3 regions of the Shewanella sp. AC91-MNA-CIBAN-0169 genome follow, and region 3 is predicted to be linked to each of the others. Evidence: predicted binding sites of a transcription regulator. Region 3 holds the regulator's gene; each other region holds the start of a gene.
The links. Region 3 encodes sigma-54, which starts transcription at its own class of promoters, with help from an activator protein. Its sites were predicted from a motif close to GTTGGCACGNNNNTNGNNT; they were not measured.

Region 1 (10,933 bases), on a different contig from region 3:
TGCCATTTCACTGAAGATTGAAGCTTCATTTGCTTGGCTGTCAGCAATATGAAGCGCAGGATAACAAAGTGTGAGTGTTAATGCGGTGCTCAAAAAAAGCGGTGTTAATTTAGGGAATCGTGTCACGATCAATCCTTGGTGTGTATTGAGAAGATACTGTGATAGAACATGCCACATGATAGCAATAATTGGTATGAGTTTTAGCGGTTGAGTGTTATTTATTATAGGGTAGGTGTGGGTGGAACAAACACAAACGCGAGTTTATCAATATAAATTTGTTAATAGTATTAGCAATATAGATTCTTCAGTATGGAATATCTTTTTTGGATCATCTCATCCTTTTACCCGGCATGAATATTTATCCGCTCTGGAAATGAGTCGCTGTGTTAGTGCTGAAACGGGTTGGACGCCGATGCACCTTATGGTGATGGATGGCGATAATATTATTGCATTGATGCCCTTGTACCTTAAAAGTCATTCTTGGGGGGAATATGTGTTTGATTGGGCATGGGCAGAAGCTTATGAGCGTCACAATATAGGCTATTACCCTAAGCTTGTGGGCAGTATACCTTTTACTCCTACAACTGGGCGACGTATTGGTATTGACCCAAGGTTACCAAAACACGATCAACAGCCCTTGATTGACGGTATTCAAACCTATCTGTCACAAACTGTCATTAAAAAGGGTTGGTCATCTTGGCATTGTTTATTTACCAATACCGAGCAACATCTACAGTTTGCACAAGCAGGGGTAATGGAGCGTGTTGGTTGTCAGTTTCATTGGCACAACCAAAATTATGCTGATTTTAATGACTTTCTGAGTACATTAACGTCACGTAAACGCAAAAACATCACTAAAGAACGAATTTCTGCAAGGCAACAGCTACAATTCCGATTTATCGATGGCGATAAGGCGAGTGCAGAGCAATGGCAGGATTTTGTGCGTTGTTATCAAAATACTTATTTAAAGCGTTCGGGTCATAAAGGGTACTTGTCGGCAGCATTCTTTGAGCAGATAGCAGCAACAATGGGCTCAATGATCCGATTATTATTGATTGAAAATAGTGACGCACAATTAGTGGCATCAGCATTATATTTTGTGTCAGACACGCATTTATATGGTCGTTATTGGGGGGCGTTAACAGAATGCGACTATGTCCATTTTGAAGCATGTTATTACCAAGGTATTGAGTACGCTATCGCTAATCAATTATTAGTTTTTGATGCAGGAGCACAAGGCGAACATAAAGTGGCTCGAGGTTTTCGTCCTGTGAAAACCACCTCAAGCCATTTTGTTGCTCATGAAGGTTTTAATGATGCCATCGGTGCTTTTTGTCAACAAGAGCAAGCTCATATCGACATTTATATACAGCAAATGTGCGAACAACTGCCGTATAAATCGATTGAAAATACATAAAATAATATGAGGTTAATTACTCATCAAATGTGCTTTCTGGGTTAGCCTAGCGCTAGCCAAATACCAACCAGTATCATTAAACTTCCGGCGATACGATTCATCCAGCGGATATTATCGCCTCGACTTAAAAATAATCGTAAACTCTTACCGCCGCTGGCATAAGCCAGCATCGACACACTTTCGGTGACCATTATAATACTAAGCAAAACGGCGAGTTGTGGCCCAACGGCATTATCAACATTAATAAACGGCGGTAATAGCGAAATCATAAAAGCCCAACCTTTAGGGTTGGCAATCGCGGTAATAAATCCTTGGCTGATTAAGCTCATGCGACTGGCTTTAACTTCAATACCAGTGATGATGGCCATTTTGCCTTTAGCACGCCACATATTAATGCCAATGTAGCCAAGGTAAGCGCCACCCACCCACTTAAGAATATCGAACACCTGTGGGTAATTTAGCATGATGCTAGCAACCCCAAGTACTGCTGCAATGGCGACCAACGCCACGCCCACTAATTCACCTAACATCATCCATAAGGTTCTGCGTACACCAATACTCATGCCGAGTGTCATGGCTAAAGTCATGCACATACCGGGGGTGATAGACACAAAAAAGAACGTTGGAATAAACACAGCGAGTACGGCGTAATCTGGCATTAGAAAGGTCTTTGATTAGAATGTAGATGGCAGAGTGTAAAGGCCTAAAATGATAAAAACCAGCAATTTGCTGGTTTTTATGTATCACTTCGTGTCTATAAAATTACAGCACGCCGCGTTTCATTTGATCGCGTTCAATCGATTCAAACAACGCGGTAAAGTTACCTTCGCCAAAGCCAAGGTTATTTTTACGTTGAATGATTTCAATGAAGATAGGCCCAAATAGATTTTTGGTGAAAATTTGCAATAAATAACCGTCATCATCGCCATCAACCAAAATCTGGTGATGCTTGATACGGTCGTGATCTTCGGTCACTTGTGGCAACTTCTCGAAAATGGTGTCGTAATATTCAGGAATAATATCCAGTGTTTTGATTGAGGTGCCTTCCATAGCATCGAGTGAGGCCACAATGTCACGACTTCTGAATGCCAGATGTTGAACACCTGGGCCATTGTATTCACCTAAGTATTCATCAATCTGATTTTTGTTATTACCTTTACCTTCGTTAATCGGGATGCAGAAACTGCCGTCTGGAGAGCGTAGCGCATAAGATACCAAAGCAGTTTGAGCGCCGCTGATATCGAAATAACGCACTTCGGTAAAACCAAAAATGTCTTTATAAAAGTTAGCCCATTTTTCCATGGTGCCTTTGTAGACATTATTGGTTAAATGGTCGACTTCCATAAAGCCTTTCTCAGGCGTTACGATAGGCTGTTCTAAATCGACAAAGTCAGTTTGATAAATATTGTTTTGTTCACCAAAAGTGTCAATAAAATAAATCAGACTGTCGCCGATACCGTAAATAGCTGGGTAGGGCATGTCTTTATTGGCATCATCGGCTGGTTTTGCACCACGGGCAACGGCTTCTGTAAATGCAAACTGTGCATCTTCTACACGCCAACCCATTGAACAAATAGCCGGACCATGAGATTTGGCGAATTCTGCAGAAAAGCCTGCACGGCCTTTATTCAATAGAAAGTTAATGTCATTTTGTTTGTAGTAAACAATGTCATTATTTTTGGTTTTTTTTAACATCGAAAAACCAAAATCAATGAATACTTGGTGCATGTATTCTGTATCTGGGCTAGCAAATTCGGTGAATTCAATGCCTAAAAGGCCCAGTGGATTTAGTTCGCTTGCCATTTTGTTTTCCTTTATTTTATGTCAACACGCAATCACTCTTTGGTGACTTGGGTTAGCTATAAATGTGGTCTTAGTTTTCTAACCAAGAGCGGTTGTAATCATCACTCATGCAATTTTTGACATGAGCGGTTAAATTCAGTGGGGCGAAGGTATCAACCATCACCGCATATTCGTATGTTTCGGTTTTGCCGATAGAGGCTTCTGTGCGACCAGGTTGAGGCCCATGCGGCACACCTTTTTGGTGTAACGTCATATAGCCCGCTTCAATGCCTGTACGGCTCATAAAGTCACCATCGACGTAATACAAGACTTCATCGCTGTCGATGTTGTTGTGGTAATAAGGTGCTGGTATCGATTTCGGATGAAAATCGTATGGGCGTGGCACAAAGTTACAAATGACAAAATTGTGTGCAGTAAACACTAAATGCTCAGACGGTGGTAAATGAATCTTGCCAACTTTGGGTGCATATTCACTGATGTTAAATGCCCAAGGATAAACGCAACCATCCCAGCCTACTAAGTCAAATGGATGCCATTGCAGTGTCATTTTTTGATAGCGATCACCAAATTTACACATTAACGGAAACGCACCTTTTTCAACCACGGCATCAGCCAAGGTTGGCGTACGAATGTCTCGTTCACAGTAAGGTGCAGATTCAAGCATTTGGCCGTATTCGTTTCTGAAATGCTTTGGCACTTCGACCATTGAGGATGATTCAATAACAAACAAGCGTACATTTTGATAATCGTTAAATTTAAGTTGGTACGTGGTCCCGCGTGGAATAATTAAGTAATCCCATTTATTGGTTTCAATGACACCGTATTCACTCAATAATTGGCCTTCACCCTCGTGAATAAACACCACTTCGTCAGCATAGGCATTTCGATAAAATTCATTGGTGTCTTCAGTCACTTTCGCGGTGTACATGGCGACATCATTATTGAAAAATATTTTATTTCGGGCGCTAAAAAAGTTGCCTTGGCAGTCGGCTTGGCGCGAGTCTAATTTGTAATTTTGAATTAATGAGTCTTGCCATTGTTCACCATGAGATAACGAGTAAGGTTGAACGTCTATCGCTTTGGTTGGCATATTGTGATGATATTTATTGGAGTAGATATTCGAAAAGCCATGGGTTGAAAATAATTCTTCACGGTACAACTCGCCATTGTCTTTTTCGAAGGCAATGTGACGTTTGGTCGGGATCTGACCTTGTTTAACATAGAATGGCATCTGATTGTCCTATGGTGAATCGACTGCGAGTGTCGTGGCGTTTATGTTATTTGTTGTTATGGCCTAATCGCATTGGGCAAACCAATATGTGATCTAACTTACAATTTAGTGGTAAAGATCAACAAAAAAAAGAATAATAAATAACTCAACACAATCTATTTTTTAGATTGTTATGTTAACTTTACATTTGTGTATGGATAACGGGACAGTGGGAATCTTATGCGAATAGATATCGATGCCTTTAATGTACTGCAAGTACTTGTTGAAGAAGGAAGTTTTGCAAAAGCTTCAGAGCGATTACACAAGGCACAATCGGCAGTAAGCTATCAGATTAAAAAACTAGAGCAACATCTCGGCGTGACATTATTTAATCGAGATCATTATCGAGCGGAATTAACACCCGAAGGGAAGGTTATTTTGGCCGAAGGGCAACGGCTGTTACAGCATTTAGCCAATATTGAACATCTTGCCAGTCGCTTTAGTCAGGGTTGGGAGCCCAAACTTGAGTTAGTCATAGACGGTGCTTTACCGATGGAACCGATCATGACCGCGCTTAAGCGCATGTCAGAACACAACATACCGACTAAAGTGCAGCTTAATATGGAGTTTTTAGGCGGGGTACAGCATCGCTTTGAGCGCAACCAGGCCGACTTAATGCTGGTTAAGGATTATCGTACTGGCCCCTCTTATCATCCTAAACCGCTACCTGCTATTACCAGCGTGCTTGTCGCGTCATCACAACATCCATTAAGTCAGCTTAAAGACATTAGTTTGCCTGAATTGCAACAACATGTTGAGTTAACCATCGAAGATTCATCTCCTGGTAAACGTGACCGCGATGAAATGCAATTTGGCGGCGATAAAGTCTTTTATTTGTCAGGCTTTATCATGAAAAAAAATGCTTTACTAAAAGGCCTGGGTTTTGGTTGGATGCCGGATTTTTTAATTGCTGAAGAATTACATCAAGGGCAACTGATCGAGATTGATTTTATTGGTGGTAATCGGTTTAGTTTTACACCGCAATTAGTCTCTACACTTGAACGTCCGCTTGGGCGAGCTGGGCAGTTATTTACCGAGCTTATTTTGCAAGAGTTTGCTCAATATCAATTACAACAACAATCAGGATTGAGCGGTGCGGGTTTAGGTTAACGATGGACACAATTGGCAAACAAATGCAGTGGCAACAGAACGCGGATATTTTATTGAAATGTTGTCATGTTAAATGGATGATCATTTTGTTACCTTAAATCATCCATAAGGAATAATGCCTTAATACTGAATTGGGCAACTGCAAACATTAAATAAATTTTTAAGGAATGAAAATGAGCATGAAAAGTCATGAAGTAGATTATGAAATTATAGGTTCTAGCATGCAGCTGGTTGAAGTTGAATTAGACCCAAATGAGTCTGTTATTGCTGAAGCGGGTGCGATGACTTACCTCGAAGAAGACATTATGTTTGAGGCCAGAATGGGTGATGGCTCTGAACCAGAATCCGGTTTTTTTGGCAAGCTACTTGGTGCAGGTAAACGCGCCATTTCGGGTGAGGGTATTTTTATGACCCACTTTACTAATCAAGGTCAACAAAAACGAAAAGTGGCATTTGCTGCGCCATTTCCTGGCACTATTTTGGCTATAGACTTAGCTCAACATCAAGGCGAACTTATCTGCCAAAAAGACAGCTTTTTAGCGGCAGCCTTAGGCACGCAAGTAAGCATGAAGTTTAATAAGCGATTAGGCACCGGTTTCTTTGGTGGTGAAGGATTTATTCTACAAAGCCTTAAAGGTGATGGCATGGCGTTTGTGCATGCTGGTGGGACACTGATTAAAAAAGAATTACACGGTGAGACATTGCGGGTCGATACCGGTTGTTTAGTTGGATTCACTCCCGGGATTGATTATGACATACAACGTGCAGGCTCATTAAAGTCGATGGTATTTGGTGGTGAAGGTTTGTTCCTTGCAACCTTAAAAGGCCATGGGACTGTGTGGTTACAAAGCTTACCGTTTTCTCGTATGGCTGACAGAATTATTGCTCATGCACCATCAAGTGGTGGCAAAGACCAAGGTGAAGGTTCTGTACTTGGCGGAATAGGGCGAATGATTAACTAATATGGGCATTGCGTGATCTTATCACTGTGCCGTTAGTATTTGAGCTCAGACTATTTATAGCTAATAGTGTTTACGTAGTCTGAGCTGTCTTTAGGAGGCTGATTTAAAGAAGATGTTTACTGGCCTGCTGACAAGCTGGTCTGTTTTAATTCAAGGTTACCGATGCAAGGTCATCAATCTAACGTTATTATTCTAAGGTTGTTAGTTGCATAATGTGTTGGTATTGCAACTGTGTGACGGGCTGAATACTCAGGCGGGCACCTTTAGCCACTAATACCATATCTTGCAGCGCGGGATCGGCTTTCAATTGCTTCAAGCTCACAGGCTTAGAAAATTTGGCCATAAATTGAATATCGACTTGCCACCATCGAGGCGCATTAGCGTTAGATTTTGCATCAAAATACGGTGAACGGTTATCAAAAGCACTGCTATCAATTTGAGCTTCACTGCTAATTTTTGCTAAACCCACAATGGCAGGAACTTTACAGCTAGAGTGGTAAAACAACACTACATCGCCCAATGTAATTTGATCGCGAATATAATTACGTGCTTGATAGTTACGAATACCTTGCCAAGCAACAGTTTGCTGCTTACTCATCTGTAGATTATCAATACTAAAGTCGTCTGGTTCAGACTTCATTAACCAATAGTTCATGTGATCCCATTATCGTCTTTAAAGTGACTGAATAACCTTTCAGTGCTTAAGAATGGCAATGTACACGGTGCAGATACGATTAGGCAAATAAAAAGCCGACAGCATTATGCTATCGGCTTTTTACAACAGTGGTCATTCAGCGGTTATTAACGAATGTTAATAAGTCGGTTTGGCAATAACGGTTTGACCAATAGGGGTTAAACTTAATAAGGCTAACTTATGATGTTGTAACGCGAACGGAATACCTATAATCGTTACAAAACAAGCCAGAGCATGGACTAGATGACCAATCGCGAGCCAAATACCAAAGCATAAAAACCATATTACATTACCCACCAAACCTAACGTGCCAGTGCCAATATCTTCTTGGCCTGAAATGTGTTTTCGGTTAACGGTCTCTTGTCCAAATGGCCAGAAAGCCAGTTCGCCAATAACAAAACAAGCACGACCAAATGGGATGCCAATGATACTGATAAAGCACAGTACTCCAACAAACCACCAAGCTAGGCCCATAACAAAACCACCCATTAAAAACCAAGCAATATTAAAGATTAAGCGTAAAAGAGACATTTTCATTCCTATCAATAGTCAATATTCTCAATATAAGCCATTTTCATGCCATGTTTTCAATTTGTTGATTATTAAGGGTTAAGTGTTGCTGTGGTATTGTATAAATAGAACAGTGCGAGGATTCACGCAAATGAATCGATGAGATTTATCATTTTTTAGTTAAAATGCTCATATTACAGTTGATTGAGACAATTCATGTTTTCGATAAGCCCAGTGCAAACGATGAACTTTGGTGGACGCAGCATCTACATTAAACGAGATGATTTATTACATGCTGATTTTAGTGGTAATAAAGCACGTAAATTTTATCATTTTTTGCATCATGATTATTCACATATTACCCAACTAGTGGCATCGGGTTCGGCCCAAGCCAACTCATTATATTCCATGTCAGTATTGGCTAAGCGGCAAGGGTGGAAATTTGATTACTATGTAAGCCATATCAGCGAGTTTTTATTACAACATCCTCAAGGCAATTATGCCGCTGCGATACAAAATGGCGCCAATATTATTGATGTTAGTCATTTGACCGATGTTGAAAATCTTCAAAGTATGCATTTAGACGATGCTATGCAATATATTGTTTCATCGAATCCAAGCTACGCAGATAAAAAACAATTACTTTTTATTCCTGAAGGTGGGCGTTGTGAGTATGCCGAAACCGGGATAACACAACTTGCCTGTGAAATTATTCAATGGGCGCAAGATCAACAAAAAAATAAGCTAAAGGTATTTTTACCCTCAGGTACGGGGACCACTGCGGCTTATTTAAATAAACAACTTACTCAACAATTGGCTCATTTATCATTAACGAAAGTTTTTACCGTTGAGGTGTTAACTTGCAGTACTGTGGGAGGGGATGAATATTTACGTCAACAATTCTCACAATTAGTCGATGAGGTTTATTTTCCTACAATTATTAATGATGGTCATAAATATCATTTTGGAAAATTATCACGACGTTGTTTTGATATGTGGAATACGGTATGCCAGTCGGGAATTGAATTTGAATTATTGTACGACCCGGTTGGATTTCTAGTGTTACAACATTATTTGAATAGTAATACTGCCAATGTAACCGATATTCTTTATATACATCAGGGGGGAGTTTTGGGAAATAAAACAATGTTGCCAAGATACCAACGAAAATTTTCGCACACTGTTTAATTATAGGGTGAATGCAAGATGATTTTTCTATAAGTTGTTGATATAAAATTAGATATTTTAGAGGGGTTAACTGGGGTTTAACACTGAAGAATAACTTAAAATGATGCGAGTGAGTTATTCATTTTGCTCTGTTTTAATAAACATCGGTAAGTGAGAGGAGAATACCGAGAAATGAGTTTATTAAATAACAGAGCAAATGATTAACGCAAAGCGTTAGGGGGTATTACTTATTGGCAGAGATTAACCATTTCATGAAGTTTAATGCTTCAATACGTTTTGAAAAGGTTTTTTTGTTTTTACCTAGGCTGTCGGTAAAAGCAATTGAATTCTTGTTTGACGAGATAGAGTTAACCGGAAAGCTAACTGAAATTTCGTGTCCATTCATGTTGTATGACATAGGTCACACTCCTTCTTATATATTCACCATTAGGTGAGAAAATTGTTCAATAAAATATCCTTGGCATTTTTTAGTGTTGCAAAAGATTAATGTTTCGAGATTTAACTTAACCTATCCTTTACTCACTAATCAAGTGTTGATATGTAAATAGTTGATTAAGGTCTATTTTATGCTTGCAACATTGATGTTGTCACATGACATATAGCCATAAAAAAATGAATACATATTTAGTACTTAACTTTGTAAGTTAAACATAGTTTTATGACAACAAGATGACGTGAATATAATTTAAATTATCATATCAACAGAAATCAATTGAAATCAAAAACGATGTACAGAAGCTTGTCTTGGGTTTATTTACGAAGTGAAGTTGAGCAGACTTACAGGTAGGTAACCAAAATTAACAAGAAAACTAAATCTGTGTGGATAATATACTGAGTGTTTGCATATGGCAATAGTCTTTTTCAATTTTTAATCAAATTAATGCAGTTTTCGATTGAAAAATAGCAATTAGCGACTAATTATCGACAATTCTCACCTTGCTCGGATGTCGATAGTGTTAAAAGGGATGACGAAAATTCACTCATCATCCCTTATTGCTGGTACAACTTAATGATAAATAGCGTCCAAGTTATCGATACACAAACGTTAGTAGTTAACATTTTAAGAAACTAACGTAATGGTTAGTAAAGTAAATCGCCAATTGGATTTAATAGTTTGCTGAACCCTTTAGTGAAGTATAACGGGGCATCGACAATGGTATAGCACAAACAACCTTCAAGTGTTTTTGGTGAATGTTGGTGCTCTTTATCAAGCAGCATAAAATCACCAGGCTTGTAGGTGTTGTAACAGTCGCTGAACTCACCTGCGAGCAGTAATGTTAGCTCTGCACCTTTGTGTGTATGTTCAGGAATTTCACCATTGGCTGCGATATGCAACAAGCTTGCTCTTGCTTGTGGCTCTCCGGTATCGAGTCTCAAACGGCTGACTTTACCAATACCCTGCCAAGAAGCATTAATTTGCTTACGAAATACCTTAGGCAGCGGATAATGCTGACCTTTAATACTAACGCTATTGTCTTCAATCTGATCAACTGTACTAGCTTGTTCAACCTCTAAAGTATCTAAGGTTGAATTTAATAGCTTCTCGAGTAGTGCGTCTAATTGATTATTATTAGTGTCTACCGACTGAGTTTTTACGGCCGACTCAAACTGTTGCTCAGACAACGCAATTGTCACCTGGTCAAGTTGTTGCTGGCAATGAGGACACAATTCAGCATGAGCGGAGATAGCAATCGACATCGATAGCGGCAACTCGCCTTTAGCATGGAGAGACAGCAAATGCTGGTCTGGGTGGTAATTAATCATAGTGTTTCTCCATAAAGCTTTTTAATTTTTCCAAGCCAAGTCTAAGTCGAGATTTAACCGTTCCAATTGGAATGTTAAGTTTGTCTGCTAACTCTTGTTGAGTAAGCTCTTGCATATAAATACCTTGTACTACTTGGCGTTGTAGAGGAGGTAATTCTTCTACATGCAGCAATAAAGTTGCCGATAATAAAAAATCATCGTCGTTGTTTTCAGCT
Region 2 (10,933 bases), on a different contig from region 3:
GGATTACTTAAAGCATTAAAAGTCTTGTCTCATACTCAAGTCAATGTGGCCCTATATCAGATGAATGATTTTATTGGTAAGCCTGTCGATAAACAGTTAATTAAGCAGCTACATCAGCAAATAAAAGCCGGAAATAGTCCGTTAATCTGCGCTTGTACAGGGGTAACCGAAGCGAACATTAACGACGAAATCAATCAACAATTTAACGACCAAGTGATGAGTGACGGTTTAGCGAATATCAGTTTTGAGCAGGCGTTAGATAGCACCCAGTTATTACTCGGCTGCGGCCGTCAATGTGGCAGTTGTCATAGTGAAGTTAAGCAGTGTGCCAAGCAAAGTTGGATAGATGCCTTATCTTATTGCGAATCTTATTCCGACATTGACCATCAACCATCAGTAGCAGAGGACGTAGCCTAATGAATACCGTAGAAGCAATGATAAAAGGTCGTCAACCTATAAGTACTTTAGGTCATGCGGCGAATGAATTACACGCGGGTGATGTGGCTATTGTCGGTGCGGGTTGTGGTCAATTAGAGTTAATGACGCTCAAGGCCGCTAGAATTGTTGCACAAGCTGAGGCGTTGGTGTTTGACAGTCTGGTCAGTAGTGACATTTTGACGTTAGTAACCCCTAGTTGTCAGCGTCACTTTGTGGGTAAACGCTGTGGTCAACCGAGTAAAAAGCAAGACGATATTAATGAATTATTACTGACATTGGCGCAGCAAGGATTAAAAGTGGTGCGCTTAAAGGGCGGCGATCCGCATATTTTTGGTAGAGGTGCAGAAGAAGCACTTTACCTTGCACAAAATGGTATCCGTTCGCAATTTATTGCTGGTGTTACCGCGGCGTTAGGTTGTGCATCAAGTACCGGAATTCCATTAACGTATCGTGGTATGGCCCGCAGTGTTACGCTGATCACCGGCACCAAAATGACCGATGCCGATAATGCAAATGCACCTACGCAGTGGCAAGCATTATTAGCAGCGCAATCAACCTTGGTGTTTTATATGGGTAAAGAACAAGCGGCAAGCATTTCAATTGGGTTACTCGATGCTCAAAGTGCCGCTAATCTGCCGGTAGCATTTGTTACCAATGGTGGAAGACCGAATCAAATTGTTACTTATGCCACAGTCGCTTCTATGGCCGATGCCGCGTTAACCATTAAAGACTCTGGGCCGACGTTAATCATCATTGGTGAAGTGGTGTCTGTTGGTCAACAGCTGAATGCTTTGCTTGCCGATATTGATGTAGCTGTAACACAAACCTCATTTGAATATGGGCGTGAGGCTTTATATGCCTAAAATTGGTGAGTTAACGCTGACATCCGTTGATGAGTTTGACTTTCGTTTGCTGATAAAAGCATTAGGTAAGGGCGAAAAAGGCTCACGTGCATTAACGTTTGATGAGGCTTGCTTGCTGCTTGAAGGCTTTGCCAAAGGAAAAGTATCGCGTGTGCAAATGGCCAGTGCCATGATGCTTATGCGCGTGCGCGGTGAAACGACTGAAGAAATAGCAGGAATGGTGGCGGGCTTACGTCGCACTGTCGATAAAGGTTGGTATTCGCTGGCAGTAGATATCGATTGGCCAGTATATGCGGGCAAGCGCGAGCAGTTACCTTGGCTTCTACTCGTTGCTAAGTTATTGGCGAAACAAGGTGTTCGGGTGATGTTACACGGTGACAGCCAAGCGTTACCCCATCGCCGCCATGTTGAATCATGTTTAGCGTCGCTTAATATTGCGTGTTGTACATCATCACAAATGGCCAAAGTGGCATTGCAGTCAGATAATATTGTTTATGTTCGAGCGGGTGACTTAGCACCAGTGTTAGATGAGTGTCGTCAATTACATCAAGAATTAGGTCTACGCAGTTTGATTCAAACCGCAGCGCGTTGCATGAACCCAACTAATGCACCAATAAGCCTTCGCAGTTATTTTCACCCTGGGTTAGATACGGTACACCAAGGAATATGCGAAATTTTATTTGAGAAAAGCGAATATCACGCCGGCAGTGTGGCTATTTTTAAAGGCTTACAAGGTGAAACCGAGTGTAATCCAAGAGTGGCTACCACGATAACTGTCGTCAACGGACAGACAGATAATATAGCGGTATCGAGCTTATCTATCCCTACGTTATTAGAAGGCTTTTCTGGTGCAAAAGTGGGTCAAGCTGAATTATCTAGCGATATTCTTGCGCTGTTATGGCGCGAAAAAGAGCCTTTTTCTGCTGATGCGCTGACATCATTAATGTCGCGCACCATGATTGAGCAGGCGCTTAGCAGTATGACGGCAACGTTGGCTGCAGTATTGTTATTACTTAACCACAAATTAAATACAGCGATTATTCCACAGGAATCAATTTCACCAGAATCCATTTCACAAAAATCAAATTCACAGAAGATTATGGCAGCGGAGCAAGCCGTTTACTTGAGTCAACAATGTTGGGCAAACCGCTTCAGTTCAACAGACAATCCATTAGCCAAATGGCTGAACGAGGAGTGGTTATGCGCAGTTTAATTTTTTGTGACCTGAGTTTTTCAGCTGTGCCAGTGGTCGATTGTGAAGTTGTAAAGTACCAAGCTTGTTTGGCAGCGTTTGGACATGTCACGGTGTTAACTTCTGTGAGCCAAATTGAGCAACGATTACATCAACAAACATTTGATACCTTGTTGATATTAACCGATACATTGCACGCTCAAATCCAAGGACTTATTCAGCGTACATTAACCAGTAAGCCAATGGTGATAGTTGTCAATGCCAAAACATGGCAGCAGACAGCATTAACCGAGTTACTTGATTGCGGTCGCATCACTTTTATTCCTGAGATGTTAAGTGTTAATCGTTTAACCAGTGTCATTAGTTTGGCCCAAGCACGTTTTAATGCTGCGAGTAAAACACTCGCCGAATTTAAGAAACTGGATGATGAAATCCGCAGTATAAAACTACTTAGTCAGGCCAAGCTTATCGTTATGCAGCAAGGGTTCGATGAAACCAAAGCGCACCAGATTATTCAACAACAAGCGATGCAAAAAGGTTTGTCATTAGCTCAAATGTCAGCGCAAATTATTGCTATTGTGACTCAGCATCATGGTAAGTCAAAATCACTAAACACCGCAGTGAACAACGATGGTGCGCCTCACTTTGGTGCGGTTGTGACCAAGATGGACAACAGTAGAGCGTTTAGTAAAGGCTGTTGATTTTTTAAGGCTAATAAATCAATAGTTTAAGTCTTTTTTGTAGTTGGCATAGAGCCTGCAAACAATACATATAATGAATAAAGTATCAGATTGACGATAGTGTGAATGGCAGCAATTAACTGGGTCGTTTACCTCAACAATTTATTTTAAAAATTTGGATCTCAACAGGCAATGGCGCCAACTCCTTAAGCGGAGTTGGCGCCATTTTGCTTTTTACGGTCCAAGGCATGAAGGAGTTGGATATGGCAGTCTCAAAACCCAAGTTAGTGGTCGTTGGTAATGGCATGGTTGGTCATCATTTTATTGAGCAAGTGTGCAGTTTAGGTCTCAATAAAACGTTTGATGTGCACGTGTTTGGTGAAGAGCCGCGTCCAGCTTATGACCGAGTGCAGCTGTCAAAATATTTCGAGACCGGTAGCGCCGATCCACTGATGTTAACCAGCGCGCAAGATTATCAAGATTGGGGCATTACGCTTCACTTAAACACACCTATTACGGCAATTGATATTGCCGCCAAAACGGTGACTAGCGCGCAAGGTGATCATTATTCTTATACCCGCTTAGTGCTTGCAACGGGATCATTTCCATTTGTGCCACCGATACAAGGTAACGATCGTGCTCAATGCTTAGTGTATCGCACCATTGAAGATCTTGAATCGATTCAGGCCGCAGCTCAAAACAGTCAAGTTGGGGTGGTTGTTGGTGGTGGACTATTAGGTTTAGAAGCCGCAAATGCCATGATGCAGCTCGGGGTAAAAACCCACGTTGTTGAGTTTGCACCACAATTGATGCCCGTTCAGCTAAATGATAAAGCGGGTGAATTACTGTGCAGTAAAATTGAACAGCTCGGCGTGAGTGTACATACTTCAAAAGCCACCACTGCGATTATTGACGGTGAAACGGCAATGCACCGAATGACCTTTAATGATGAGTCTTATCTTGAAACTGACATGATTGTGTTTTCTGCCGGTATTCGTCCACAAGATTCATTAGCTCGAGTTTCAAATATCTGTATCGGTGAACGTGGCGGCATTGAAATTGACGATTACTGTTTAACCTCAGCGCCCGATGTTTATGCCATCGGTGAGTGTGCGTTATGGCAACAAAAAATATTTGGTTTAGTTGCACCTGGTTACCAAATGGCCCGAGTGGTCGCTTCGCATATTGCTTCATTAACATCTAATAGCGTGTCGCAGTCATTTACCGGCGCAGACATGAGTACCAAACTTAAATTATTGGGTGTTGATGTGGCCGCTATTGGTGCTAGCCGTGGTTTTGATAACGCACAGTTTGTTGAGTTATCTGATAACCAAGCGGGTATTTATAAAAAATTATGGTTAGACGAAACCGGTAAATTTTTAAAAGGTGCAGTGCTGATTGGTGATAACAGCGATTACAGCCGCTTGCTCGATAGCTATTTGTCTCAAGACGAGATTGAAGGTTCCGCAGTTGAGTTATTGCTAGCCGGTGCAGAAAACGAAGCCGATTTAAAAGACACTTCTATAGTGTGTTCTTGTCATCAAGTAACCAAGGGCGACATTGTTGAGGCCGTGACCGCCGGCAACCATAAAATAGCTGAGATTAAAGTATGTACTCGTGCTGCATCGGGTTGTGGTGGTTGTGCGCCGTTAGTTCAAAAAATTATTGATCAAACCTTGCAAGCTGCAGGGCTCGATTTTAATGCCGGAATTTGCGCCCATTTTGATCATGACCGACAAGCCTTGTATCACTTATGTCAAGTCGAAGGCATTAATGATTTTAATACCTTAATCACTCAGCATGGAAAACCTTCAGCTAGTGGTCATACATATGGCTGTGATATTTGTAAACCTGCCGCCGCATCAATATTTGCTAGCTTACAAAACCAATATGTGTTGAATCAAGATAGCAGTCATGTGCAACTGCAAGACACCAATGATGCTTACTTAGGCAACATCCAAAAAAACGGCACTTACTCTATTGTGCCGCGAGTCGCTGGTGGTGAAATTACCCCAACTAAGCTGATAGCCATGGGCCAAATTGCCCAAGAATATGACCTCTATACCAAAATAACCGGTGGCCAACGTATTGATATGTTTGGCGCAACGTTATCGCAGCTACCCGAAATTTGGAAAAAACTCATTGATGCTGGTTTTGAAACAGGCCATGCCTACGGTAAATCATTGCGCACGGTAAAATCCTGTGTTGGCAGCACTTGGTGTCGTTACGGGGTGCAAGACGCCGTTGGTTTCGCGATTGATTTAGAAAACCGTTACAAGGGCTTACGCAGTCCACATAAATTAAAATTTGCTGTGTCTGGATGTACTCGTGAATGTGCTGAAGCACAAAGCAAAGATATTGGCATTATCGCAACCGACAAAGGTTGGAACTTGTATGTTGCTGGCAATGGCGGTATGCGCCCCCGTCATGGTGATTTGTTTGCCACTGATTTATCCACTGAAGATCTCTATAAATATATCGATCGCATTTTGATGTTCTATGTCAAAACTGCAGACAAATTACAACGAACCTCGACTTGGATGGATTCATTAGAAGGTGGTCTAGCGTATTTAAAATCAGTCGTTATTGACGATGCATTGGGAATTAACTCGACCTTAGAGCAGCAGATGGACCATATTGCCGCGACATACCAATGTGAGTGGAAAACCAGCCTTGAACAACCGGCCTTTTTGGCGCGCTTTAATGAGTTTGTTAATCCAAATGATGCGCCAGAAGCAGATACCAGTGCTTACCAACGAATTCGTGAGCAACGTTTCCCGAGTATTAAAGACGCAGGGGCAGGAACGATAGCTATTAACGATATTACAGACGATGCAGCACAACTCGCTGTGGAGGAATTAGCATGATTTGGGTCAATGTGTGTAGCGAAGCAAGCATGCCAAAAGGCACCGGAATAGCGGCTTGGGTAGCAGGACGTGCGGTTGCCATTTTCAATTTAGGGGATGACGGTTTATTTGCCCTTGATAATGTAGATCCTGCCAGTGGTGTGAGTTTATTGTCCCGAGGACTTATTTGTGAAATCGATGGTGAGCTTTGTGTTGCTTCGCCGCTTTATAAACAACATTACCGCTTGGATAGCGGACGTTGTATTGAAAATGTTGATTTAGTGGTTAAACCATTCGAAATTAAAACTGAACAAGGCAATGTTTTTGTCTTGGCTCAGTCATAAAGGGGTGCAATATGAGTGCTGAAAAATTTAATATTTTCTGTTTCCACGGCAAGATGAAAATCATGCATTTAAGTTGGATGGCGTTTTTTATCACCTTTGTTGTGTGGTTTAACGCAGCGCCACTTGTTAGCGTGATCGCCGACAGTTTAGGGCTGACTAAATCACAAATTAAGACCTTGTTGATCCTCAATGTGGCATTAACAATCCCGGCGCGGATTATCATTGGTATGGTAACCGACAAATATGGTCCAAGGATCACCTATTCTGCCTTATTGGGTATCTGTTCAATCCCTTGTTTTATGTTTGCGGTAGCCGACACTTTTGAGCAGTTAGCCTTAGCCCGATTTCTGATTGGCTTTATTGGTGCTGGTTTTGTGGTTGGTATCCGTATGGTGAGTGAATGGTTTCCGGCAAAAGAGTTAGGTACAGCAGAAGGCATTTATGGCGGATGGGGTAACTTTGGTTCAGCTGCAGCAGCCTTTACGTTACCTGCCGTTGCACTTGCTTTTGGTGGCCCAGACGGATGGCGCTATGCCATTGGCATTACCGGCTTAATGAGTTTGTTGTTTGCATTTGTTTATTACTTCAATGTGACCGATACTCCAAAAGGTTCGACTTACTTTAAGCCCAAAAAGGGCGGCGGCTTAGAAGTGACCAGTAAAAGTGACTATGTGTTACTGATCATTATGAAGGTGCCAATGTATGCCACGCTAGCGCTGTTAGGTTGGAAACTGTCTCCAGCAGGTGTGAGTATGTTTACTCAAGATGCAACCTACCTTATTTATCTTGGGTTGGTGGTGGTGTTCTTGTTCGATTTTTACCAAACATACCAAGTGAATAAACATTTGTTTTCAATGGAAGTACCTGAGTTTGAACGCTATCAATTTAAGCAAGTTGCTGTATTGAATGTGCTGTATTTCACTACATTTGGCTCTGAGCTTGCCGTGGTATCTATGTTGCCATTATTTTTTGCAGAAACGTTCGAGCTTGGCATGGCACAAGCGGGTATGTTGGCATCAAGCTATGCCTTTATGAATTTAATGTCTCGTCCTGGCGGTGGCTGGTTAAGTGATAAGTTTGGTCGTAAAACCACCTTGTTAATATTAACTGCAGGGTTAGCGATTGGTTATTTGTCGGTAGCACAAATCGACTCGTCATGGTCATTACCTTTGGCTGTCGCAGTCGTTATGGCATGTTCATTCTTTGTTCAAGGTGGCGAAGGGGCTGTGTTTGCTGCTGTGCCGCTGATTAAGCGTCGCTTAACAGGGCAAATAGCGGGTATGACAGGGGCTTATGGTAACGTCGGTGCAGTGTTTTTCTTAACCGTATATTCTATCGTATCCACTCAAACTTTCTTTTATGTGATTGCGATAAGTGCCGTATTTGGTTTTGTGACATTATTTTTTATGAAAGAACCCAAAGGTCATATTGCTGAAGTAAACGATCAAGGCGAAGTCACTTTAATCAGCGTAAGTTAGTGCTCGAGTAAAGTAGCCAGAGCAACATAGTGCCATAAAACTCAAATTGTTTATGTTTAAGCAATTTGAGTTTTTATATTGATAAAACAGCTTAATCTTAGAGTGAGAGGTTTTATGGCTTCAGAGTCATTAGAACAAACGATGGATAGTGTAGATGCCATGCTTCCTTTTGCTGCAACTTTGCAGCTTGTTGTAGGCCAAGCTTCTGAAAAAGGACGTAAACTGCAAAATGAAGATGCCATAGGTATTCGTATTCCTTCAGGGATACCACTTACGTCGAAAGGTGTTGTTAGTGTTATCAGTGATGGTGTCAGTACCGCTGAAGGTGGGGCTCATGCGTCTGCCATTAGTGTTAGTAATTTTCTTGCAGATTATTATTCGACCCCAGAAACTTGGAGTGTGCAAACATCGAGTACCAAAGTATTAACAGCATTAAACCGTTGGCTGTATGGATTGGGGCAAGACTATCGCGATGCCAGACGTGGCTTTGTATGTACCTTTAGTGCATTGGTATTTAAGTCTTGTTCAGTGCACATGTTGCATGTGGGCGATTCACGTATTTATCGTTTTCGCCGAGGCGAATTACTGCAATTAACTCATGATCACAGTACTAATATTAACTCATCAAACCAATATCTTACTCGTGCTTTGGGGATGGATGTTAAATTAGATGTGGACTATAAAAGCTTGTCAGTTGAAGTTGACGACCTCTATTTACTGACAACGGATGGAGTTCATGACGTACTCACTGAATTTGAAATACACCGAAAATTGACGGCTCTTTGTCAGCAACATCCAACGCTTAGCGATGATTTGTGTGAACAATTCTGCTTAGCGTTGAATAAAAAGGCGTTCGATTTAGGCAGTAAAGATAATCTCAGTGCGCAGTTATTAAGTGTCAGACAATTACCTAAACAAGCTATCGATGATGTGTATCAAAGCTTGTCGCGTCAACCATTCCCCCCCCCACTTAGCGTTGGAATGAAGCTTGATGGATATCAGGTAACTCATATACTTCATCAATCACAACGCAGCCAAGTGTATAGAGTCGTCAATGGGCAAAACCAAGTCTTTTGCATGAAAACACCTTCCGTCAATTACATAGATGATGCCGCTTACATAGAGCGCTTTATGTTAGAGAGCTGGGTAGGGCAGCGCATTAGCAGTGCTCATGTCGTTAAGGTTGTAGAGCAACATAACATAAAGTCCGCTTTGTATTATGTCACCGAGTTTTTATCGGGGATAAGCTTAGGTGAATGGTTAACTCAACATAAAAAGGCCCCAGTAGAAGAGGTGTTACTGTTGCTAAAACAAATCGAATTAGGGATAAGAGCATTTCACCGTCGCGAAACGCTGCATCAAGATTTAAAACCGGATAATATTTTTATCACCCGAGATGGCGTGGTTAAAATTATTGATTTTGGTTCTTGTTATATCAAAGGCGTGGCAGAAATTAGTAGTCCGTTAACTCGAGATCGTATTTTGGGTACGGCTGATTACACTGCCCCTGAAGTTATACTGGGTTATAAGGCCGATGGTCGTGCCGATTTATTTTCGCTTGCAGTGATTGCTTTTGAGATGTTGGCTGGGCAATTGCCTTTTAAAGGCAAACTCGAGAAATGCCGAACGCGGCAGGATTACCAACGTTTAGAATATATTAGTGTACATAAATTAAACCCAATGGTGCCAGAGTGGATTGACGTAGCATTAAAAAAAGCACTCAATGTTGAACCTAATTTACGCCAAGCGGATACCTGTGAATTAATTCATCAATTAACCACTGCCAAAGCGAATCACACAATAAATGATTATGTGCCCATTATAACTCGCAACCCAGTACGTTTTTGGCAAGTGATTTCAATCGTGTTGTTTATATATTTAGTGGCTTCTTTGCTGAATAATTGATTATGAGAGTGCGTTTTAAACATAAAGCTTACAAGTGAGTAGTAAATTAATGCGTATAAATAAATTAACTTATTAATAAACAATTATATTTTATGTGATAACTTTTCACATCGAAATAATTATTTATAACCCTATCTATATGAATTGCGCTATCTATATAAATAGCGCTATTCATATCAACTATCCGCCTACATCAAAAAAATGTAAATAGCATTAATTATTTTAAAAAAACTCCATTACTTAAAAATAATTTTTTGGTCATACGTGTTGTTTTTTATTTTCAAAAAACTAACATAAATTTGATTTAGATCAATTTATTATATGAGCTATTGCAATTAAGTCTGGGGGTGGAATTAATATAACCTATAGGTCTATGTTGGTTTAATACTCAAGGTTGATTCGAATGTGGTATGACAGAGCCACAATATCGAAACAATGAATGTAAAAGTTATTAAGCGACATGAATAAGATGTTCTTGATGTTTAATAACCCGGGGACATGAATATGACCTTGAACAAGCGTAAACATCAATATTACCTTAATGCAACAACTGAGGTTCTAGCTATTTTTCTGTGTGTGATGTCTTTTTCTAGCCTTGGCCAACAAGACTTGAGTGATATTAATGAACTTGCCATAGGCATTAATAATACAGCCAATGTAACTCAGTTTGGTGATGCACTATCCATTAATTTAAATCAAAGCGGTTTCAATAATCAGTTTGATTCAAGTCAATTTGGCTACAACAATCAAATTTTTACTCATCAACAAGGCATATTCAATGGCGTTACTGTATTCCAGTCCGGGACGGATATTGAAGCCAGTATCTACCAATCAGGGTTTAGTAATCGAGTTATTGCCAGTCAGGCAGGAAGCAATTTGCTAATGGATGTGAGTCAAATTGGAACACACAACTTAGCAGTTATTCGTCAGACCGGAAGTGATAATACCATTATGATCCAGCAGAATGGTTATGGAAGTGCTGTTGGCGTTATTCAATGGGGAACAATGCAAAACGTTAGCGTGACTCAGAGTAATTAATTTGAGTTATTTATTTCAACCAAATGAAGGGAAATACAAAGATGAAATATTCTAAATTAGCTTTATTAATCTCAGCAGCTTTATTGACCTCTGCTGGTGCGTATGCAGGCAGTAACGAAGCCGATGTTAGTCAAGAGGGAGAGCTAAAT
Region 3 (10,933 bases):
AATTTGCCAAATAAATTTATTAACTAATGGCTGACGACCTAAAAATTCTTGTACGGGCTCATCTAAACCCGTAAATGGACGCAGTTCTATTTCCCAATGTGGGTTGGGTAAAAAGCGTACATCAAACATAAAATCTGCTTCTGTCGGCATGCCGTGTTTAAAGCCAAAAGATTCAAAGTTAATCACTAACTCTTTATCAACACTGCCTAATAATATTTGCCTAACTTGGTCGCTTAATTCGTAGATATTTAGCGCAGAAGTGTCGATATAGTGATCAACAATTTTTGCGATAGGCTCAAGTAAACGGCCTTCTAGTTTTATCGCTTCTTGCAGTGAAATATGATTTTTAGATAACGGGTGTAATCGACGTGTTTCGCTGTAACGTTTAAGCAATACTTTGTCATTGGAATTTAAAAAGAAACTGATAATTTCAGTGTCATTTTGAAGTAGTGCCAATTGGTCTTGAAGCACTTTACCTTGTTCTGCAATGTTACGAACATCAACGCTAATCGCAACCAAATCATTACTGCCTTTAAGCTGGGCTAATAATGTGCCAATGAGTGGTAAAGGCAAATTATCAACACAATAATATCCTAGGTCTTCTAATACTCTCAGGGCAACGGATTTCCCTGAGCCTGAACGTCCCGATACTATAACTAGTTTCATGCAGTAATAACCTGATAAAGTTCTGTTGCGTCGTGAGTTTTACGAAGCTGTTTCAATATTTGCTTATCGCTTAACTTTTGGGCCATGCTCGATAACGTGCCTAAATGTTGTTGGCACTGGTCTGCAGGTACTAACAAAGCAAATAAAAGATCCACGGGTTGCTTATCGATTGCATCAAAGGCAATGGCTTCTTCACATTTAATAAATATCGCGATAGGGTGATCGATGGTCGTTAATCTACCATGAGGTATCGCAATGCCATTTCCTATACCTGTGCTACCCATTTTCTCTCTCGCTAACAGGCTTTCAAAAACCTCTTGCGAAGACAGGGTTGGGTACTGGGCAGCGACTAAATTGCTGATGAGTTCCAGTACTTTTTTCTTACTGCCCGGTGTGGCACAGGTAGTGCATTCCGGCTGCAGAATGGTACAAAGTTCCATCGTTAGTGTTTTGTATTCTTCTCTTTGTGTTTAATTACCTGACGGTCGAGTTTATCGATCAGGGCGTCTATTGCAGCATACATATCAGTACTTTCTGACATTGCAAAAATTTCTGCGCCATTAATGTTGATTTTGGCTTCTGCTTTTTGTTGTAATTTTTCTACATTGAGCACAACGTGTACATTATGGATCTGATCGAAGTGTCGTTCAAGCTTTGAAAATTTACTGTGGATGTATTCACGTAAAGATTCTGTTATTTCGACATGACGTCCAGTCAGACTTATTTGCATAAAAAATCCTCCATTGCCTAGTAGGTTATAAACTCTTACGTTGGTTTGAGGGCGGGATCATCATTGCTTCACGGTATTTTGCTATCGTACGACGAGCAACGTTTATGCCCTGTTCTGCCAGAAGCTGAGCCATTTTACTGTCACTCAGTGGTTTTTTCTGGTTTTCTGCGGCAACCAGCTTTTTGATAAAAGCACGAATGGCCGTTGATGAGCATTCCCCGCCATCGTCAGTACTGACATGGCTAGAGAAGAAGTATTTTAGTTCAAATAAGCCTCGAGGGGTGTGCATATATTTTTGTGTGGTGACTCGTGAAATGGTCGATTCATGCATTTCTACAGCTTCAGCGATATCATTGAGCACCATAGGCTTCATGGCTTCTTCGCCATATTCAAAAAAGCCTTGCTGAAATTGCACAATGCAATTTGCCACTTTAAGTAAAGTATCATTACGGCTTTCAATACTTTTAATAAACCATTTAGCCTCTTGCAGATGGCCTCGAATAAATTGACTATCCGACGGGTTTTTACTGCCTCTAGCCATGGCTGCATATTGCTGATTAACACCAATTTTAGGCATGTTGTCTGGGTTTAACTCTACTACCCAACGGCCATTTTTCTTTAATACTGTGACATCGGGAATCACGTATTCATCATCCATGGGGGTAATTAATAAGCCCGGACGAGGATTGAGTGTCTGGATTAGAGTGATTGCGTCACGTAACTCATTTTCTTTTAGTTTTGTTTTACGCATCAATAATCTGAAATCACGGCCAGCAATTAACTCTAAATAGCCTTTAATTAACAAACGGGCATTATCGATATGGGGTGTGTCGTTAGAGTATTGCGCTAATTGAATAAATAGGCATTCGCTTAAATCACGTGCTGCAACACCCACAGGATCAAAGTGTTGAACGCGTTTTAATACCGCCTCAACCTCATCTAGTTCCACATTTTCATCACCCATGGCTTCGAGAATATCTTCGGTACTTTGGGTTAAATAACCGCGTTCATCAATGGCATCAATAATGGCGGTGGCAATGGCGAGATCGGTGTCTGAAAATGGAGTGAGATTTTTTTGCCATTCTAAGTGTTCGTACAGACCTTCGGTGGTTTCACCTTGAAAGGGCATGTCGTCATCGCGCATGCTTGCACTGCCTGAACCTGACATAGGTGAGGCTGTGTATACTTCATCCCATGTGGTATCCATGGCTAAATCATCCATGGTTTCTTTGGTCATGGATTCTGCTATGTCGACGGTGGAAGTGTCTTTTTCGACATTAACAATACTGTTGTCACTAAAGTCTGTATCCGCTTGGTCGCGGTTTTCTTTTAAGGAGTCTTTTGCTTCAGAAAACTCATCTTCTATTTCAAGCAATGGATTTGAATCTAATGCTTGTTGGATTTCCTGCTGTAGCTCCAATGACGATAATTGCAGTAAGCGAATGGCTTGCTGCAATTGTGGGGTCATGGTTAAGTGTTGACCCATTTTAAGTTGGAGTGACGCTTTCATTTACCGCTTATCCCTAGATGATTTTCCATAAAAATGACAATCTCGAACTGTAATAGATTGCCATAAACATCAATGACATTTAACGTTGTTTAGGTATCGTTCAATGAAATGAGTTAGCTAGACTAAAAGGCCAGTAAAGTAACTATAGCTTGAATTGTTCACCTAAGTACACAGCTCGAACTTGTTGATTACTTAATATCTCATCTGGTGTGCCTTCGGCAATTAAATTACCCTGGCTAACGATATAGGCTCGCTCACAAACGTCTAGCGTTTCACGTACGTTATGGTCGGTAATTAATACCCCTAAACCGCGGTTTTTAAGTTGTTGGATGATTTTTTTAATGTCGATGACCGAAATAGGATCAACACCAGCAAAGGGCTCATCAAGCAAAATAAATTTTGGATTAGCAGCTAAAGCGCGCGCAATTTCAACACGACGACGTTCACCACCCGATAACGACATGCCTTGGCTGTCGCGTATGTGAGTAATGTGGAACTCTTCGAGTAAGTGCTCAAGTTGCTCAATACGTTGGTCTGTGCTGAGCTCTTTGCGAGTTTGCAGTACGGCCATTATGTTGTCGTAAACGGTGAGCTTGCGGAAAATACTGGCTTCTTGTGGTAAGTAACCTATACCTTTGCGGGCGCGCAAATGCATTGGATCGGCAGTAAGGTCGTCATCGTCAATCAATATTCGGCCTTTATCGCTTTTTACTAAGCCGACAACCATATAAAAGGTGGTGGTTTTACCTGCACCATTGGGGCCTAAAAGACCGACAATTTGGCCGGTTTTAACCGTTAAGCTCACATCTTTAACAACTTGACGAGCTTTATAGCTTTTAGCTAGATTTTCAGCGGTTAAGGTAATTTGGGTCATGGTTTGATCTGCTTGTTAACAGGAATTTCAGGGAGTTTTTGCTTTGGCGCTGACTCGTCTTGGAAATTCTCTGGTTGAATGATGGTGATTACCCGATCTTGTCCTGTACCAGTACTTTCGGCAATCAGCTCTTGAGCACTGATGTTGTACTTGATTTTATTACCGGTAACCTGGCTACCAGATTGATCCAATTTGGCGTTGCCAGTCAATGTGAGTGTAGTAGTGGCAAGGTCATAGCTAATTTCGTTAGCACTTGCGGTACCAATTTTACCGTCATCTAATTCTTGTGAAAATGTAGCTGGGGTGCCAGTAGCAATTAATCTCTTGCTGGTGGTGTTTTCAGGGGTAAACGCCCGTAACTGATCTGCATTGATATTAATCGTGCCTTGGACAATCGTTACCGGACCATTAAAAACAATTTGATTATTCTTAATGTCGGCAGACTGACTGACTGAAGCGATTTTCAATTCTTGTTTCAGATCCCCTTGTTTCGCTATGGCAGGCAAACTCAATATACAAAGTATGCTACTTAATAACATAACATTGGCGCGAGTGTGGAGACGATTAATGTGGCTCATATGTTCCTTCTACCTGGCTTAGTAGCGATAATTTTTGCGAATTCAAGTCAGCATGTAGGCCTAAACCTTGAATAATAAACCCTTTACCTTTGATGTACACCATCTCTTGCGAGGATCCTATCATAGTGGTTAAATCCACCGAAATAGCTTGGGTACTCAGTGACTGCAGGGGTTCTTCTATATCAATGGCATCAATAATAACATTATTTTCTAATGTGACTTTGCTGGTATTTTTATTCAATTGCCCACGGTCTGCACTTAATTGCCATTGTGCTTTACCGTTTTCAGGGTAAATGAGGTAAATCGGTTTGGTAAAGTGAGTGATGTCACTTGAGGCGTAATGCTCCATGTGTTCGGCGCTGACTCGACTTTCGACGAAACCTAGTTGATTGAATTCTGTAGTGCGTAGGTTATCTGCAACAAAATCTGGGCGCTCAATACCGCGTATTTGTACCGCGTCCATTTCACTGCGTTTTACTTGTGCTTGCCAGTACAATATAAAAGCAAGCCCAAAAAAAGCAATAATACCTAGCGTGACTCTACTCATATACTCATACCATGAGCACTGGCAAATTTATCTTGGCTTAATAGTAATAAATCGGTGAGTTCACGCAGTGCGCCGTGGCCACCATTGAGGGTGGTTGTCATATGGCACTGTTGTTTGACAAACGGATGACCATCACCGACACAAACGGCTAGTCCTACGGCTTTCATTACAGGTAGGTCTACCATGTCATCGCCAATGTAAGCCACTTCATCAGCAGTCACATTATAGAGCGACAATAATTGCTCAAAAGGCTCAAATTTATTATCAATACCTTGATAAATATGTGTTACACCTAATGCCGTCATGCGGTTTTCAACAATCTTGGATTTACGTCCTGTTATCACGGCAACATGGATACCACTGGTAAGCAAAGAACGCACACCATAACCGTCACGAGTATGGAACGCTTTGAGTTCTTCACCTGCATTACTGAGGTAAATACGTCCATCTGAAAATACTCCATCGACATCACAGATTAACAGTTTGATTTTTTGAGCTCGTTGCCAAATATCATTGCTGACAGGGCCGTAAAATCCTTGGTGAAACGAGGTTGATTCTGACATGATTAAATGACTCCAGCTTTAACCATATCGAGCATGTTTAATGCTCCGATCGGTTGATGTTTTTCATTAACGACAATCAGTCCGTTGATGCTCTTTTCATCCATGATTTGCAGTGCTTGTGCGGCTAAAATCCCCGCAGGGCAGGTAACACAATTTTCGGTCATAACCTGGGCAATAGGAGTGATTCGAAGATTCACGTCTGCATCGATAACCCGGCGTAAATCACCATCGGTAAAAATGCCCACAAGTTTATTGGCATGGTCGACTACTGCCGTCATGCCAAGGCCCTTTTTAGATATTTCATAAAGTGCCTCAGTAATACAAATATCATCATTGACGATCGGTAAATCATCGTCTTTATGCATGACATCGTCGACTTTTAGAAGTAATTTTCTTCCAAGAGAGCCACCAGGGTGTGATAAGGCAAAGTCATCACGAGTAAAACCTTTTGCTTGTAATAAAGCAATGGCTAATGCATCGCCCATAGCAAGTGTTGCAGTGGTGCTGGAAGTGGGTGCTAATCCTAATGGACATGCTTCTTCTTGCACTTGAATGCATAAATGGATTTTGGATAAACGCGCCATATTGGAGTCTGGTTTACCGGTCACCGCAATCACTGGTACACCCATACGCTGGATAACAGGCATTAATGTCAGTATTTCGCTTGATTCACCAGAGTTGGAAATGGCGAGTACAATGTCATTTTTGGCTAATGCGCCCAAATCACCATGACTGGCTTCACCAGGGTGAACAAAAAATGCCGGTGTGCCGGTGCTGGCAAAGGTCGCGGATATTTTGTTACCAATATGACCGGATTTGCCCATCCCCATGACAATTACTTTACCTTTACACTGCATGATCAATTGACATGCTTGGTCAAACTCAACCGAGTCTACATATTGATATAAATTATCTAAGGCAGCTTTTTCTATATCAATGACTTTACGACCCCATTGACGAAATTGAGTGTGATTTACCATGCGACTCTCTCTGTTAGCTTAATACTTTACTTTCATGCTCCAATCTAATGCGACTGAAAGACAACAATTTGGTACGCAATAAAGGTGATTAATAATAGTGCGCCATGCCAGCGAGTAAGTTGTTGCTTAGCGCCACTGGATAATACTAAAACGGCTAATGCTGCACTGGTGCCTAATACCATATAGAAGTCTCTTCCACTGGCTGAAGCATCTATTTCACCAGGGGAGATCAATCCTGGTAGTGCCAGTACCGCAAGAATGTTAAACAAGTTAGACCCAACAATGTTACCAATGACAAGGTCGTGTTCTTTTTTTAATACACCAGCAATACAGGCCGCTAATTCTGGTAGGCTGGTTCCTACTGCGATAATGGTTAAGCCAATCACAAGATCTGACAACCCATAAAACTTTGCAATACCTACAGCGCCATCGACCATCCAACTTGCTGATAGCGGGAGCAATATAATACCGACGACCAGCCAAATGATAGCATGAAAGGTTGGCACATTTTTAGGGATCTCAGATTCAAGTTTATCATCTAAGCTGTCTGGGGTTTTGTCATGAGTAGCTTGCCAAATGAAATATCCCATCAACAACAAAAGTAATGCAATAAGCATGATACCTTCTGTTTGTGTCAACACATTATCATGCAAGGTGTAACCGGCAAATACCGTAGCAGCAAGCATGATAGGTATTTCGCGTTTTAAGGTCTTCGAATCTAAGCTAATGGCACCTAGTAAGGCTGTTAATCCTAAAATTAAGGTAATGTTAGCAATGTTTGAGCCCAATACGTTACCAATGGCGGTATCACGCATGCCATCCATTGATGCGGTGGCCGCAACAAACATTTCAGGTGCAGAGCTACCCATAGCAACAATGGTGAGTCCAATTAACATCGGAGGTAAGCCTAAGTTGCGGGCAAATGCCGCCGCCCCATAGACAAATCTATCCGCACTCCAAACTAAAACAGCAAGGCCAACAACTAACATTAGGATATTAACTAGCATGTGATTCCGATAGTAGTATTTAATTAACGACTATTTTCGCTGGATTTTTATCAAATTGAAAGCATTGCACAGTAATTGCTCTGGTAATGAAGAGTGTTGATATGGATATAGTTGTCGCTTAATCGACAATTACAGTACAATTTACTCTTCAACTTAAAGCAAGGAAGGCTGTTATCTCCTCAACGCCAATGTCTGATATGAGCAAATCAATTAATAAACCTTTGGTCGAAGTTAACCATTTAGCGTTTAGCCATGGTTCACACGTGATTTATGAAGATATTTCTTTATCGATTCCCAAAGGTAAAGTAACCGCTATCATGGGGCCCAGCGGTATCGGTAAAACCACCCTATTAAAATTGATTGGCGGACAGTTAACCCCCAACAGTGGGCAAGTTTTATTCGATGGCCATGATATACATAAGCTTAAACGCAAAGATCTGTTTGAATTGCGTAAGCGCATGAGTATGCTATTTCAAAGTGGTGCAATGTTTACCGACCTTAATGTTTTCGATAATGTCGCGTTTGCATTAAGAGAGCATTCTGGATTACCTGAAGAGATTATCCGCTCCATTGTATTGATGAAGCTGCAAGCTGTCGGACTTCGCGGTGCCGCGTATATGATGCCTAATGAGTTATCTGGTGGTATGCAGCGTCGAGCCGCATTGGCGCGAGCGATTGCACTTGAACCTGAGATGGTGCTGTACGATGAGCCCTTTGCCGGACAAGATCCTATTTCAATGGGCATGCTAGTAAAACTTATTCGTGAGTTGTCGGATTCATTAAAACTCACTTCAGTAGTGGTTTCTCATGATGTAGATGAAGTATTAGGTATTGCAGATTATGTCTATGTGATAGCCGATAAAAAAGTCATTGCACATGGAACACCAGAGCAATTACGTCAATCTGACAATCCACAACTGGTCCAGTTTATCAAAGGCGCGCCAGATGGCCCTGTGCCATTCCATTATCCTGCAGAGGATTATCAAGAGGAGCTACTTCGTGGGCGTAATTGATTATATTGCCGACACCGGCAAATATGCACTGAGATTGGTGCAGGGTTATGGTCGAGCGGGCATCATGTTATGGCGCGCGATTGCGCATTTTCCTAACATCAAAAAAGGTACCCCATTACTGATTAAGCAAGTTTATGTGCTTGGTGTTCGTTCAATGGTCATCATTTTAGTGTCCGGTTTGTTTATTGGCATGGTATTGGCTCTGCAGGGATATAATATTTTAGTTGGGTTTGGCACTGAAGAAAGCTTAGGCCCAATGGTAGCGTTAAGCTTATTACGCGAACTTGGGCCTGTCGTTGCTGCATTATTATTTGCCGGACGAGCAGGTTCAGCGTTAACCGCCGAAATAGGCTTAATGAAATCGACAGAGCAATTGTCGAGTTTAGAGATGATGGCGATAGACCCATTAAGGCAAATCATCGCACCGCGTTTTTGGGCGGGTGTCATTAGCATGCCATTACTGGCGTTAATGTTTAGTCTAGTGGGTATTTTAGGTGGGCACTTAGTCGGTGTTGAATGGAAGGGCATTGATAGTGGTGCGTTTTGGTCTATTCTTCAAGCATCGGTTGAGTGGCGACAAGATATTGTTAACTGTTTGATAAAAAGTGCTATTTTTGGTGTGGTGGTGACATGGATAGCCTTGTACCGAGGTTATGAAGTTCAACCCAATCCAGAAGGCATCAGTCGTGCGACAACCTCAACGGTTGTGCAGGCAAGCTTAGCTGTTTTAGCGCTGGACTTTTTGCTTACGGCAATCATGTTTGGAAATTAAGATTTTTTCATTGTTTAGATTAATTTAAGTGGTTTAATAGTATGTTGACACGGAAAATAGAGTTATTAGTAGGTGTATTTTTATTGTCAGGTTTGTTGGCATTTTGCGTATTAGTATTCAACGTTGCTAATGTGAAAGTAAAATCCAATGCCCAGACTTATACCTTGGTGGCTGAGTTTAATAATATCGGTGGCCTAAAAGTACGTTCGCCGGTAAAAGTTGGCGGAGTCGTTGTCGGACGCGTGACTGATGTTACCCTTGATAGCCATAAATTAGTGCCTGTTGTGACGTTAACAATGGATAAGCGCTTTGATAAATTCCCCGAAACCAGCAGTTTGGCCATTTTGACTTCAGGGTTACTTGGGGAGCAGTTCATTGGTCTAACACCTGGATTTATGGACGATGATATTTCGATGCTTGCCGATGGCGATAAAGTACATGACACGCGTGGTGCATTGATTTTAGAAGATTTAATTGGTCAGCTGTTATACAGCATGTCATCTAAAGATAAATAGGATCCCTATTATGAAAACGTTTTTTAGTCGTGTTATAGCTTTATGCCTAGTGGGTAGCGCTGTTATCAGCCAAGGTGCTACGGCTGCTAATGATGAGGTGAATACTAGTGATCCTTATGAGATGATCAAACAAGTAGCCAATATGACCTTTGATCGGTTTAAATCAGATAAAGAATTAATTAATGCCGATTTAAGTCATTTAAAAGTGATTGTACGTGAAGAGCTTATGCCTTACGTCGATTATAAATACGCTGCATATAAAGTCATGGGGCAGTATTTAAGTGATACCACCGTAGATCAACGTAACCGTTTTGTTGAGGCTTTCGAAGGCTATTTGGTCGCAACTTATGCTCAAGCATTAACAGAATATACCGATCAAAAAGTGGCCTTTGATCCGCCGAGTGATTTTAGCGACGAAAAAATAGTTGAAGTGAACGTGCAGATTATCGAAAAAGGTCGTCCACCGATTAAAATTCAATTTAAAGCGCGTCGTCTGAAAGACAACACTTGGAAAGCATTTGATTTAGTGGCGGAAGGGGTGAGTTTACTCGCCTCTAAACAGTCTGAAATTTCAAACTTAATCCGTCAGCAAGGTATTGAAGCGGTGATTACAATGTTGAATGATAAAACCCAACAGAATATTGATCGCCAACCAGCAAAAGAAGCAGCTGCGTGATTACCTTTAATCAACAAGAGCAACGTTGCATTGTCAGCGGTCGGTTAACACAAGATGATGTAAAACAATTGTGGCCTAAACGCCATGAATTGTTTACTGCATCTACTCAAGTGGTAGACTTATCAGCATTGGAATACGTCGACAGTGCAGGTGTTGCATTGTTATTAGCGTTTATCAAACTACATGCTTCAAGTAGCCAAGAAACAAGTGTGTCACGTCAATTGGTTAATCCAAGTGATCAGCTCAAGAAAATGATTGAGCTTTATGATTTAGACGCTTTTTTCAGCCAAATATAGTCTCAAATAGTAAAGGTAATTGATTTCATGGAATGCAAGGTTATTGAACAGATTTTAACAGAGGCGTTGTCGCTAACAGAAGCACATGTGACCTCTGATGGCAGCCATTACAAAGTGGTCGCCGTGGGTGAATGCTTCGAAGGCATGAGCCGTGTAAAACAGCAGCAGGCGATTTATACTCCTTTAGCTGAGCAAATTGCCAGTGG

Region 1: the regulator sigma-54 is predicted to act here: its motif matches at 7,822-7,840, upstream of AAEY98_RS10380 (YccF domain-containing protein).
Region 2: the regulator sigma-54 is predicted to act here: its motif matches at 3,237-3,255, upstream of nirB (nitrite reductase large subunit NirB).

The regions. Positions count from the first base shown of each region.
Region 1 covers NZ_JBEOPM010000010.1:31,019-41,951, forward strand. Annotated here, with positions in the region: gene ggt (gamma-glutamyltransferase) at 1-126, opposite strand, end outside; gene AAEY98_RS10345 (GNAT family N-acetyltransferase) at 239-1,417, shown strand; gene AAEY98_RS10350 (LysE family translocator) at 1,459-2,076, opposite strand; gene hppD (4-hydroxyphenylpyruvate dioxygenase) at 2,180-3,220, opposite strand; gene AAEY98_RS10360 (homogentisate 1,2-dioxygenase) at 3,291-4,451, opposite strand; gene AAEY98_RS10365 (LysR family transcriptional regulator) at 4,671-5,600, shown strand; gene AAEY98_RS10370 (TIGR00266 family protein) at 5,774-6,562, shown strand; gene AAEY98_RS10375 (EVE domain-containing protein) at 6,750-7,217, opposite strand; gene AAEY98_RS10380 (YccF domain-containing protein) at 7,374-7,787, opposite strand; gene AAEY98_RS10385 (1-aminocyclopropane-1-carboxylate deaminase/D-cysteine desulfhydrase) at 7,983-8,954, shown strand; gene AAEY98_RS10390 (hypothetical protein) at 9,178-9,351, opposite strand; gene AAEY98_RS10395 (ChrR family anti-sigma-E factor) at 10,035-10,718, opposite strand; gene AAEY98_RS10400 (sigma-70 family RNA polymerase sigma factor) at 10,711-10,933, opposite strand, start outside.
Region 2 covers NZ_JBEOPM010000018.1:46,364-57,296, forward strand. Annotated here, with positions in the region: gene AAEY98_RS15410 (nitrate reductase) at 1-417, shown strand, start outside; gene cobA (uroporphyrinogen-III C-methyltransferase) at 417-1,301, shown strand; gene AAEY98_RS15420 (glycosyl transferase) at 1,294-2,514, shown strand; gene AAEY98_RS15425 (ANTAR domain-containing response regulator) at 2,502-3,194, shown strand; gene nirB (nitrite reductase large subunit NirB) at 3,437-6,040, shown strand; gene nirD (nitrite reductase small subunit NirD) at 6,037-6,363, shown strand; gene AAEY98_RS15440 (NarK family nitrate/nitrite MFS transporter) at 6,375-7,841, shown strand; gene AAEY98_RS15445 (bifunctional protein-serine/threonine kinase/phosphatase) at 7,956-9,746, shown strand; gene AAEY98_RS15450 (curlin) at 10,251-10,784, shown strand; gene AAEY98_RS15455 (curlin) at 10,826-10,933, shown strand, end outside.
Region 3 covers NZ_JBEOPM010000026.1:50,473-61,405, reverse strand. Annotated here, with positions in the region: gene rapZ (RNase adapter RapZ) at 1-666, opposite strand, end outside; gene ptsN (PTS IIA-like nitrogen regulatory protein PtsN) at 663-1,106, opposite strand; gene hpf (ribosome hibernation promoting factor) at 1,109-1,396, opposite strand; gene AAEY98_RS18445 (RNA polymerase factor sigma-54) at 1,422-2,906, opposite strand; gene lptB (LPS export ABC transporter ATP-binding protein) at 3,049-3,780, opposite strand; gene lptA (lipopolysaccharide transport periplasmic protein LptA) at 3,777-4,358, opposite strand; gene lptC (LPS export ABC transporter periplasmic protein LptC) at 4,345-4,905, opposite strand; gene kdsC (3-deoxy-manno-octulosonate-8-phosphatase KdsC) at 4,902-5,468, opposite strand; gene AAEY98_RS18420 (KpsF/GutQ family sugar-phosphate isomerase) at 5,471-6,448, opposite strand; gene AAEY98_RS18415 (calcium/sodium antiporter) at 6,493-7,455, opposite strand; gene AAEY98_RS18410 (ATP-binding cassette domain-containing protein) at 7,644-8,468, shown strand; gene mlaE (lipid asymmetry maintenance ABC transporter permease subunit MlaE) at 8,455-9,240, shown strand; gene mlaD (outer membrane lipid asymmetry maintenance protein MlaD) at 9,282-9,755, shown strand; gene AAEY98_RS18395 (MlaC/ttg2D family ABC transporter substrate-binding protein) at 9,766-10,431, shown strand; gene AAEY98_RS18390 (STAS domain-containing protein) at 10,428-10,727, shown strand; gene AAEY98_RS18385 (BolA family protein) at 10,755-10,933, shown strand, end outside.